3 regions of the Lysinibacillus sp. C5.1 genome follow, and region 1 is predicted to be linked to each of the others. Evidence: riboswitches for the same ligand, from Rfam matches in the RefSeq annotation. Region 1 holds a riboswitch; each other region holds the start of a gene.
What was found. Region 1 has a riboswitch for S-adenosylmethionine ahead of I5435_RS01695 (O-acetylhomoserine aminocarboxypropyltransferase/cysteine synthase family protein). Riboswitches for the same ligand answer to the same signal wherever they lie in the genome.
Positions count from the first base shown of each region.

Region 2: linked by a shared signal. The riboswitch ahead of I5435_RS21640 (cyclase family protein) and the one ahead of I5435_RS01695 (O-acetylhomoserine aminocarboxypropyltransferase/cysteine synthase family protein) in region 1 are both predicted to bind S-adenosylmethionine.
Region 3: linked by a shared signal. The riboswitch ahead of metK (methionine adenosyltransferase) and the one ahead of I5435_RS01695 (O-acetylhomoserine aminocarboxypropyltransferase/cysteine synthase family protein) in region 1 are both predicted to bind S-adenosylmethionine.

Region 1 is NZ_CP066226.1:352,384-356,601, forward strand. It holds gene I5435_RS01685 (succinyl-CoA:acetate CoA-transferase ScpC) at 1-437, shown strand, start outside; gene I5435_RS01690 (glycerol-3-phosphate acyltransferase) at 498-1,127, opposite strand; SAM riboswitch class I at 1,283-1,396, shown strand; gene I5435_RS01695 (O-acetylhomoserine aminocarboxypropyltransferase/cysteine synthase family protein) at 1,511-2,812, shown strand; gene I5435_RS01700 (hypothetical protein) at 3,211-3,597, shown strand; gene I5435_RS01705 (homoserine dehydrogenase) at 4,008-4,218, shown strand, end outside.
Region 2 is NZ_CP066226.1:4,398,292-4,402,509, reverse strand. It holds gene I5435_RS21645 (Cof-type HAD-IIB family hydrolase) at 44-817, shown strand; gene I5435_RS21640 (cyclase family protein) at 1,111-1,848, opposite strand; SAM riboswitch class I at 1,943-2,042, opposite strand; gene I5435_RS21635 (DUF1540 domain-containing protein) at 2,472-2,630, shown strand; gene I5435_RS21630 (YuzC family spore coat inner layer protein) at 2,894-3,310, opposite strand; gene I5435_RS21625 (VOC family protein) at 3,474-3,914, shown strand; gene I5435_RS21620 (methyltransferase domain-containing protein) at 3,963-4,218, shown strand, end outside.
Region 3 is NZ_CP066226.1:3,550,655-3,554,872, forward strand. It holds gene metK (methionine adenosyltransferase) at 357-1,553, opposite strand; SAM riboswitch class I at 1,810-1,928, opposite strand; gene pckA (phosphoenolpyruvate carboxykinase (ATP)) at 2,131-3,717, shown strand; gene I5435_RS17300 (alpha/beta hydrolase family protein) at 3,822-4,218, opposite strand, start outside.

The sequences.
Region 1 (4,218 bases):
AGCTAGATATTTATGGTAATGTAAATTCAACTCATGTTTCTGGCACACGAATGATGAATGGGATTGGTGGTTCTGGTGATTTTGCTCGTAATGCACGGTTAGGTATTTTTGTGACGAAATCGTATGCAAAAGGCGGTAAAATTTCTAGTATCGTACCAATGGTTTCGCATGTAGACCATACAGAACATGATGTAGATATTATTGTCACAGAACAAGGTGTTGCAGACTTGCGTGGTTTAGCACCGAAAGAGCGTGTAGGACGTATTATTGAAAACTGTGCGCATCCAGATTATAAGGAACAATTATGGGCGTACTTTAACGAAGCGAACGAGGCAACAGGCGGCCACCATACACCACATATTTTAGAAAAAGCGCTTTCTTGGCATGTCAATTTAGCTAAGAACGGTACAATGCAAGATCCATCATTTGCAAAATAATGATATAAAAAAGCCTTGAGAGTTTGTTTGTTGTCTCTCAAGGCTTTAATTTGTTTAAGTTTATTTTTTAAAGGCAGATGTTACTTTAGGCTCTGTCCCTTGGATAAGCCGTTTAATATTTTCAATATGCAACATAAGCGCGATACCAAAAAGAACAATTGCAATCATTGTTGGTCCAATACCAGGTATCCATAAGTAAGTTGCTGTACAAAAAACAATATAAAATACAAGCACACCAATGATTAAATAATTTGTTGTTAAAGATAAAATGACAAATAACATAAGTGCAAATAATGCAATTTTCCAATCAATAGCGAGCAATATGCCTATGATTGATGCAGTTCCTTTGCCGCCTTTGAAGCCCATATGGAACGGGAAGTTATGACCTAGTATTACACTAGCAGCTATAGCATAGGTTAATAACCACATTTGTACTTCAGTAAATTGTGAAGCATTGGAGGTAAAGTAGTAAAGTGCGCATAGTACGGCAGCAACGCCTTTACCTATATCAATAAGTGCTACTAATATGCCGTATTTCCATCCAAGAGAAAGCGTTGCGTTTGAGGCACCCGCATTGCCATGGCCAGTCTTTTTTAAATCTACTCCAGATAGAAACTGTGCCACTTTAGAGCCATGAATACAGCCGATTAGATAACCAATAATAATAAAAATAATCATGGCTTTTACCATAAAAATACTCCTTTCAAACTATATTTTTATATAGTGTATGTGTTCTTATTACGTAAAGGAGCAGACAGAAGTTTCAGAAAAAAATAAATTTTACTGTTGACAGAAAAAAAGTCTATGTTTATACTGTGTAACAACGATGGAAATTGAATCACATACTCTTATCAAGAGCGGCGGAGGGATAGGCCCTATGATGCCCGGCAACCAGTGAGTGACGAACTTGCTAAGGTGCTAATTCCTACAGATTCTTACTTGGATCTGGCAGATAAGGGGAGGAAAACTTGCAACCGCAACCCTCTTCTTAACTGAAGGGGGTTTTTGTTTTCTCACATAAATCCTCCTCATCTCCGGTACCATCGTAAAAACCCATTTAGGAGGAAGAAAACATGTCGAATTTTAAACCAGAAACTTTACTATTACACGGTGGCCAAGAGCCAGACCCAGTGACAGGCTCTCGAACTGTACCGGTGTACCGTTCTACAGCTTTCGTATTTAAAGACACTGCTCATGCGCAACGTCTTTTCGCATTAGAAGAAGCGGGCAATATTTATACACGTATTACAAACCCAACTGTAGATGTTTTTGAAAAACGCGTCGCTTTATTGGAGGGCGGTACAGCAGCAGTAGCACTTTCATCAGGTGCAGCAGCTATCGCATTTTCAATTTTAAATCTTTCAGGAGCAGGGGATGAAATCGTAGCAGCAAGTTCTTTATACGGAGGAACATATAACTTATTAGCAAATACACTACCAAACTACGGTATTAAAACAATTTTCGTAGATGAAACAAATCCTGAAAATTTCCGATCTGCCATTAATGAAAAGACAAAAGCAGTGTTCGCTGAAATTTACGGAAACCCAAGCTTAAAAGTGCTAGATGTAGAGGCAGTAGCTACAATTGCACATGACAACGGTTTACCTTTAATTATTGATAGCACTTTTGCTTCACCATATGGCTCAACACCAATCGACTTCGGTGCAGATATCGTCGTTCACTCAGCGACAAAATGGATTGGCGGTCACGGTACAACTTTAGGTGGTGTAGTTGTGGATGCGGGGAAATTTGATTGGACTCAAGGTAGATTCCCAGGATTTACAGAACCTGATGCATCTTATCATGGATTACGATACGGTATTGATACGGCAGCGGCTGCATTTGCCACAAAACTGCGCGTGCAATTACTACGTGATTTTGGACCAACATTAAGTGCAGATGCTGCATTTAACTTATTACAAGGTTTAGAAACGCTTCATTTGCGTATTCCTAAACATAATGAAAATGCATTAGCAGTTGCAGAATATTTACGTAACCACCCATCTGTGGAGTATGTAAACTATAATGGATTAGAAGATTTTGCTACACATGATTTAGCGAAGAAATATTTGAAAAATGGCTTCGGTTCAGTGCTTACATTTGGCATTAAAGGTGGACGAGAAGCAGGCCGTCAATTAATAGACAGCGTAAAATTATTTTCACACGTAGCAAATGTAGGCGATGCAAAATCACTAATTATTCACCCAGCGTCTACAACTCATCAACAGTTATCTGCTGAGGAATTAATCCAAACTGGCGTTTCCGAGTCGCTCATTCGCTTATCAATCGGTTTAGAGGCAGTTGAGGATATTATTGCAGATTTAGAACAAGCTATTGCGCAAGTAACAACTACTGAACAAAAAGTAGAAGCATAACCTATTTAGATAAACAAAGATGTATGTTGTAGCGTTTACGTATTTTCTCATTCGAAAAGCCTCATTTGGTAATGCGTATAACGTTGCTACATTAATCCTTACCTCATTTGGTGAGTTTTCAGAAATTTTTTATAAATAATACCTAGTAATTTTATAAGTATTGTTGACTTAGTTAATGCCATGCTGTATACTAGGGATTAAGTAAAACGTTCGAAAGGCTACCAACCTTGAACAAAGTGTTGATGTTACTAAACTTTCACCGCCATTCATTAGGCGAAAACAACTAACTTGTTTTCATAAGTGCTCCCCCACTTTTGAATATATACATGAAAGGGGGTAGCTACATAGCCAGTAGCTACTCTCGCTTTCCATAACTGATCGAAAAAGGAGTGTTATCAATGGCAAATATTTATCGTGCACAAAATGTAACTGCTTATCTTATATATGAATTAAATGAAAGCCATCATTTTGTAAATAATATGGCCATTCAATACTTACTTTCGACAGTTGAATCAAAATGGCAACAAACCTTTGGACATAGTGCTTTTGAAGAAATCGTATATGCTAAAGAAGAAGGCTATACTGTAAAAGAAGTTTTTGAAGAGTATAAAGTTCATGGTACAGACCATATCGCGCTACCTGCGACAGAGTATTACTTACAATATGGGTCATTTCAACTAATTGAGCGCACATATGCCATACCGAACTTTACACAGGAAGAAATCAAACTAGTACAATCAGCTTTAGCACAATATCGTTATCGATTATTTTTACTAGCAAGTTAACTTTCCCTTATATTTTTTAGCTCATTCTCTACTGCTATAGGGAATGAGCTTTTTGTTGTGCTAAGTTATTTGTTGAATTTATTTCGACTTTTCAAGACAGCCATTCTATAGGTAGTATCTTCGTACATATATAATAGAAGAAAGGCATTTTTTTTATAAAAGAATCGTCAATATTTGTTCAAAAATTATAGATTTATAAAAAAAACGTATAATAAAGGCAATGAAACCGATTTCTTTTGCACGCCTAGAGAAAACAAATGTCCATCCTAGAAAGATTTTTCTTGTGCAATGGATTTATTTGCGTTACAATTTTCTTTAGGTTAAATTTTGAATTATTTGAATATGTGCTTGTAGGCACAAACTTTATATAGAGAGAAAACTGGAGAAATGTACGTTGGAGGGAATCAAGTATGGCAACTATAAAGGCAGCGATCTTAGGATTTGGAACTGTAGGTCAAGGGATTTATCATATTTTAAATGAAAAGCGTGAAGAGCTAAAACATAAATTAGGCATTGAGTTAGAAGTAGCAAAAATATTAGTAACGGATGCTAGTCGTGAACGTGTTCCGGGCACAGCTCACTTAATGACAACGAGTATGGATGAAGTGTTGGCAGAGCCTG
Region 2 (4,218 bases), 640 kb from region 1:
ATTGAAATTATTGATAGTTAATTTAAAAGGAGCGCATACATGTATGGACTGCAAAATCGTCTTTTTTGATGTAGATGGTACATTGATCAATTATGAGGATGGTTGTATTGAAAGTAGTACCAAGAATGCTTTACATACACTAAAAAACAAAGGGATTCGATTAGTCGCTGCAACTGGTAGACCACTATCTATGTGTCAGGATTTACATAAATTAGGTATTGATACATTTATTACGGCGAATGGTGCTTATGTTCGGCACGGAGAACAAATCATCTATGCCAGCCCCATCGCTCAAACTATTGTACAAAGTGTTAAAGCTTTTGCTGACGACCATCAAAATAGCCTGTCATTTTTCACTGAACAATTATCGATGAATAGTGTGCAGCACCCTGCAACACTAAAGGCAATGAATGAGACATTGTCTTTAAGACAATATCCGCCCGTCAATAAAAATATTTTAAATGAGCAAGTTTACTTAATGTGTTTATATGTAAATGAACAGGTAGAGAAAAAGTATAGAACACAATTTCCAAATTTGAAGTTTGAAAGATGGCATCCTATGATTACGAATGTTTTACAAGAGGATGTATCAAAAGCAATTGCTGTTGAAGCTGTACTTAGTTATTTCAAGTTACATCCAAAAGAGGCGATTGCTTTTGGGGATGGAGATAATGATATGGATATGCTAAAGCAAGTTGGATATGGTATTGCAATGGGCAATGGAAGTGTAGCCTTAAAAAATATTGCGGATGAGGTCACGATGGCATCGAATAAAGGCGGCATTGATTACGCCTTGCGCAAACTACAGTTGATCTAAAAAGAAATGCCATCTTTGCTATTGGTAATGGCGACTCTAGCGGGATGAACATGGAGAGAAAAAAGCCCCGCAGGAAGTGAGGGTAGTAGATAGCTACATACAAAGAAAAAGTGTTAGATTGACAATCAATCTAACACTTTTTTGTTGAACCGTTGTTGTCCGCTTCGGCGGTGCTTTCCGCTCAGCACAGTAAGTCGTAACCCTCGCTAACGCGCAGGTTTAATAGCCAAAATTTATGAACACCTTTCTTCTGTTCCTTAAATTTTTTAAGTTATGCTCCAGCTTTTTTGTAACTAAGGCAAAATAGCAAATGAGCGTACGGGGAAGCCAGATGCTTTTTCAGGCTTTGGCACAATATTGAAAATGACTGCCCCCTTTGGTGGTAGTTTGTCTAAGTTTGTCATTAGCTCAATTTGGTATGTATCCTGATCCAGTACGAAGTATTCGCCATTTAACGTACCATTTTTACGGAAATCAGCCGCTGAATCTGTATCAAACGTTTCATGACCAATGGCACTTATATTTCTTTCTGTAAATAAAAACGTTAAAGCTTCTAATCCCCAACCTGGAATATGGTTGTGACCATCCTTGTCTTTATTACTAAATAATTCTTTATCCGGCCAGCGTTTACTCCAATCAGTTCGCAGTGCCACAAATGTTCCTGCTTCAATCTTTCCATATTCGGCTTCGAAGTTGAGTATATCTTGTACACTTAAAGTGAAATCATGGTTCGAAGCGGCCTCCTTGGACTTATCAATCACAATAAGTGGAAGAACAAGTTCTTTTAATGCTAATTCATCCAAGTAGCGTGCATCTGAAACAAAGTGAATGGGTGGATCAATATGTGTACCATATTGCCCGGGAAACGTAAATTGTTGTGCAAAGAAACCATCATCATGGGAAAATAACGTTTCAAACTTCGCATCATCAAACATAAAGAAATGTGGCGAGTTAGGTCCGAAAGTATGTGTTAAGTCAACCCATTGTTTTGATTTTAATAGTTGCAGTGCTTGTAAAAGTTCATTTGTCATTTTTATTCCCCGCTTTCTCTGACTATGTGTAGTGTAAAAAAACAAAAAAGAGCCCTACTTGTAGAAGAGGACTCTCATGTAACTGAAGTCAATCTTCTCATCTTTTGCGAATCTCGCACTTGGAATTAGCACCATGCCTTAGACTGGTTGCTGAGACTTCATAGGGCCAATCCCTCCATCTCTCTTGATAAGAAAAATATATGAATTTTCAGAATTAGTAATACCAACTACTTTAGCATAATCATCTATAGTTTACAAGTTCTATAGGAATATATGGATATAAATATAGCAATATAGATAAGGATTGTCACATAGCGGATTTTCCCCATCCACTTGCAAGGACTATGCGGGGTGCTTTTTTAGTGGGAACTATATAGTAGATATTTGAATGCCTTGTGATATAAAAATAATGTACGTATCAATAGTCAGTAAATATCAAATAATTTGAAATATCAGCAAATTAATATAAATCTTATATAATAATTAATAATTCGGTAAATATATTTATTTTGCATTATTTTGAAAATTGTAGTTAAATAACCCTGATTTTTAGCTTAATTATTGAAATGTTATCTGTGATTATTTAGAATAATTTTAAATAGATTTGAGGGGGGTGTGATACGATGGCACAACAGATTCTATGTGAAGTCAATAACTGCACGTATTGGGGTTCAGGAAACAAATGTACTGCAGAGGCTATTTACGTTGTTAGTCAAAAAGGTCAGCGGGCATCCAATAGTGAAGAAACAGGATGCAAAACATTTACACCTGAAGAGCATTAAGGCCGGTAGAAGCCGGGGCACAAGAGAAAAAGTGTTAGATTGACGACAATCAATCTAACACTTTTTTGCTTTGCGTTAATGTATGCTATGGAGGATGTTTTCAAATGTCGTAATTGGTTATATCTATTTGAACAATAGGGTAGGTGCATTTTTTCTTTTTACTCCACATAATCCAATGAGTGATACCAGCTACTTTAGCATAATCATCTATTGTTTATAAGTTCTGTCGGAATATATAGATACGAAAATAGCAAGTCTCTTAGTCACCAATATAACACTAACGCTAAACTACAACACCCACCTTCTCTCAAAACAATACGAATATTATCTGGCGTATATTTCGCCTCAAACTTCGTTGTAATTCCAGCAGAAGAAATAAGTTTTTGGACTTCATCTTGATTGGATAGCTGTGCGGCGTTTTTAAGATCATGTGCAAATTGATCAGAACCCTCAATTTTCTCTGTCAGTAATTGCACTTGTTGCATAATTGTTTGCATCCCTTTTGCTGACGTCTTTAACTTTATGGTATTAATAGGCGGATAAGGGCTTGTTGTCGTGGTAGGCATGGCAAGTTGTCTAGGGACATGATGGGGTGTAGGTGGGATAGACATTCCCCAATTTGGATAATGGTTATAAACATAATACGGATAAGGATTGTAATACAGCGGATTTCCTCCCATCCATTTGCTAATCTCTTATGTATCTTATGTAGTTACATAACGTTTTGTGTGAGGCTGTTCTTCTTTCAAGACGGAGCATAAGGCATATATAATGATTTGCATTAAAGGGAATTAAAGAAAAAAATAGAATAAGTAATAGATATTGAGAAAAGGGGGTTATTGCATGAATCGTTTAAATTTAATTACATTGGGTGTAAAAAGTATGGTTGAGTCGCTTGCATTTTATCGTGAAGGGCTTGGTTTTGAGGTGGTTGTCTATGGAGATGAAACAAATCCTGATGTGATTTTCTTCAATAATGGAGGAACAAAAATTTCTCTATTTCCTATAGAACGATTAGCAAAGGATATAAATGAAGAAAACCCACCAAAAGCAGGCACCGACTTTACGGGCTTTACGCTTGCCTATAATGGAAAATCTAAAGAAGAAGTCGATGCAATCTTTTCCCTAGCAAAAAAAGCTGGAGCAAACATTGTGAAAGAGCCTGAAACGGTGTTTTGGGGAGGGTATAGCGGTTATTTCCAAGATCCCAACGGTTATTATTGGGAAGTTGCATATGGAGATACGTGGGAATTTGATGAAACGGATATGTTAATTATTAAATAATAAATAGCGTGCGTAAAATTTAACTAGTTGGACAGAGGGGTTGAGATGGTGCAGCAACCATTTTGGGAGAAAGAGTACTTAGCAGATACGCATTTCGCTTTTGGTAATCCTAGTGAGGAAGTAGTGGAATGGGCAAAAAAATTACCAGCGGATGCACGCATTTTAGATATAGGATGTGGCGATGGTAGACATGCCGTTTATTTAGCACAGCTGGGGTTTAAGGTAGAAGCCATTGATATTTCAGAGGCAGGTATTGCTAAAATAAATAGATACAAAGCGTCGCACCAGCTACATAATTTACAGG
Region 3 (4,218 bases), 1.5 Mb from region 1:
GCTTACAAAACGGGCGAATTGCCCCTATAGTTGTAGATGTTTGCATACGTAACAACTCTTTATAAAAAAAATTCGCAATTTCCTTCCACTAACCGCCTACAGTACATCTTGTATGTAGACGTACGGGAAGAAAGCGAATTTTTTCAATCACTTACGTAAAGTCCGCTTAAATCTTTCACTCGATTAAAGAGCACTAGTTGCCTTCACGATTTAAATAGAAGGTGCATTACTCCCCGACTTAGCAGCAAGTAAGAAGAAATGCGAAAGGCAAGATAAAAAGGGGCCACTAGCTAGCCCCTTTCAAAAAAACATTTACGTTTGTTCATTACCAAATCGAATGTTCTTGACAAAACAGATTATAAACTAGCTTTTTCTCTTAGTGCATCTGCCTTGTCCGTATTTTCCCAAGGTACATTTAAATCTGTACGGCCAAAGTGACCGTATGCAGCCGTTTGTTTATAGATTGGACGACGTAAATCAAGCATTTTAATGATGCCTGCTGGACGTAGATCGAAAAGTTCGCGAACCCATTTTACAATTTCACTTTCACTTACTCGTCCTGTACCAAACGTATCAACGGCAATCGATACTGGCTGTGCTACACCGATAGCATAAGCAAGCTGTACTTCTGCACGTTCTGCTAAACCAGCTGCAACAATATTTTTCGCTACATAACGTGCTGCATAGGCTGCTGAACGGTCCACTTTCGTAGCATCCTTACCAGAGAATGCACCACCACCATGACGTGCATAACCACCGTATGTATCAACGATGATTTTACGACCAGTAAGTCCAGCATCTCCTTTTGGACCACCGATAACAAAACGACCAGTTGGGTTGATGAAGTATTTCGTCTGTGCATCTAATAACTCACTAGGAACTACTGGAGCAATTACTAATGCTTTTAAATCTGCTTGAATTTGTTCAAGTGTTGCTTCTTCATCATGCTGAGTTGAAATAACAATCGTATCAACACGAACAGGGACATTGTTTTCATCATACTCAATTGTTACTTGCGTTTTACCATCTGGACGTAAATATGCTAATTCACCTGATTTACGTACTTCTGTTAAACGACGAGCCAATTTATGCGCTAAACTAATTGGTAGAGGCATCAATTCAGGTGTTTCATTACATGCATAACCGAACATTAATCCTTGGTCACCTGCACCAATTGCTTCAATATCCGCATCTGTCATTGAACCTTCACGCGCTTCTAATGCTTGGTCTACACCTTGGGCAATATCAGGTGATTGCTCTCCGATTGCGACTAGTACAGCTAAGTTTTCAGCATCAAAGCCATACTTGCCTCGTGTATAGCCGATTTCTGCTACTGTATCACGCACAATGCCTTTAATATCTACATAAGTAGAAGTAGTAATTTCTCCTGCTACTAATACTAAGCCTGTTGTGACCGTTGTTTCACACGCTACACGGGCATTAGGATCTTCTGTTAAAATAGCATCTAAAATAGCATCCGAGATTTGATCACAAATTTTATCGGGATGTCCTTCTGTTACACTCTCTGATGTAAACAATCGACGGTTTGTCATTTGGTTTTCCTCCTATTACTCTTACAAATAGTATTTGCGAAATTAATACGGTACTCATTACCCATGTCAAGTCCGCTCCTAAAGGATTGAACTCTCAAGCCGTTGTTGCTTTTAACATGAGGATTTCGAAAGATCCGTCATTATAATAAGGAAAGAATTGCACATACTTACCTTTACATTCATTTTAAAAATAAAAAAAATCCTTTTCTCACGTGTACTTAACATGAGGAAAGGAATAATGACTTCTAACCTTTCACTCTTATCGTTCAAGGGGTATCCCCTTGCATCAGGTTGGCACCAACGCATGTCGTGAAATAGTTCATGCAGGTTGCCGGGTTTCACAGGGCCTGACCCTCCACCAGCTCGGGATAAGAGTATCCGTTCAATTCCTCATCTTACGTAAAAGGTAGAACAATGTCAATTATTTTATGTCGTTTTGTTGAAAAGTATTTAAAACTCGAAAATAATTTTTGAATTAGTATAGATTATTAAAGCAATTGTGTTATACTATTTTTGAAATTAAGAAAAACTCCCTCAAACTCAAGGGAATACTATAAAAAAGGATGGTATTTAATCGATGAATTCAGTAGAAATTGCAAACGAACTGAAGGAATTATTAAACGGCGGGAACATTAACGTTCAACTTTCAGTACCACAATTAGCTGAAAAAGCTACATCTCGTGGTGAGGCAATGTTAACAGTAGATGGCGCAGTTCGTGCAGAAACTGGCAAATACACTGGTCGTTCACCTAAAGATAAATATACGGTAGAAGAAGAAAGCACAAAAGATAAAATTGACTGGGGTAAAGTAAACCAACCAATTTCTTCTGAAGTGTTCGATAACTTATATGTAAAAGTAGTTAAATACTTAAAAGAACGTGACGAATTATTTGTATTTAAAGGTTTTGCTGGTGCTGACAAAGATTCACAATTAAGTATTCAAGTAATCAATGAATATGCTTGGCACAATCTTTTCGCCCATCAATTATTTATCCGTCCAACTGAAGAAGAATTAGCTTCTCACGTTGCTGATTTCACAATTATTTCAGCTCCTAACTTTAAAGCAGATCCAGCTGTTGATGGTACAGCTTCTGAAACATTCATCATTGTATCACTTGAAAAGAAAATCATCCTAATCGGTGGTACTGAATATGCTGGTGAAATTAAAAAATCGATTTTCGGTATTATGAACTACCTATTACCACAACAAGGCATCTTATCAATGCACTGTTCAGCAAACGTTGGGGAAGCTGGTGACGTAGCATTATTCTTCGGTTTATCTGGTACTGGTAAAACGACTTTATCTGCTGATCCTGACCGCAAATTAATCGGTGACGATGAGCATGGTTGGTCTGACAACGGCGTATTTAACATTGAAGGTGGTTGCTACGCAAAAACAATTAACCTTTCTGCTGAAAAAGAACCTGAAATCTACAACGCAATCCGCTTCGGTTCTGTACTAGAGAACGTAGCTGTAGACCCTGAAACTCGTGTTTGCGACTACGATGATGGTTCATTAACAGAAAATACACGTGTTGCTTATCCAATCCAATATATCGAAAATATCGTTGATCCATCTGTTGCAGGTCACCCAAAAACAATCATCTTCTTAACTGCTGATGCATTTGGTGTTTTACCTCCAATCAGTAAATTAACAAAAGAGCAAGCAATGTATCACTTCCTAAGTGGTTTCACATCTAAACTTGCAGGTACTGAACGTGGTGTAACAGAGCCAGAACCAGTATTCTCTACATGTTTCGGTTCTCCATTCCTTCCACTTCCAGCAACTGTTTATGCAGAAATGTTAGGTCAAAAAATCGATGAGCATGGCGCACAAGTATTCCTTGTAAACACTGGTTGGACTGGTGGCGAATACGGTACAGGTAGCCGTATGAAGCTTTCTTATACTCGTTCAATGGTACGTGCAGCAATCGACGGAAAACTAAACAATGTTGAAACAATTCAAGATGCTGTATTCGGTTTACACATCCCTACAGCAGTTGAAGGTGTACCAACAGAAGTGCTAAACCCACGTGATGCTTGGTCAGACAAAGCTGCTTACGATGTGAAAGCTGCTGAACTTGCTGGTCTATTCAACGACAACTTCAAGAAATTCTCAAATGTTTCTGAAGCAATCACTAATCTTGGTGGGCCATTAAAATAATGCATACAAAAAGGGAACGATGTATTCGTTCCCTTTTTTTTTAGTGTCTTTTTTTAGTGTCTTTTTTTAGTGTCTTTTTTTAGTGTCAGGCACTCAAACAATTTTCACTGCTTCTTCATCCATTCGCATAATGCACGAACCGTTTCACGATTTTGGGCAGGTGGATATTGGTGGGCAAAACGTTGATCATACCAAGTTTCATACACTTTATTGGCATCTTCTAAGTAAAATGCTAACTGCCTTGCATGCTCAATATCTACATTTTCATCCCGATAGCCGTGGATAATTAGCACTGGGGCTGTAATCTGATCGACTTGAAATAAAGGTGTGCGTGCATCATAGGCTTCTGGAACACGATTAGGTGTCCCGCCAATAACCCGTTTCATCATTCGACGCATATCGGTTCGCTCCCAGTATGTAGCTGTGGCATCCGAAACGCCTGCCCACGTCACAACGGATGTAATATCCTTCCGTAAAATGGCTGTCCAGAGCGCCATAATA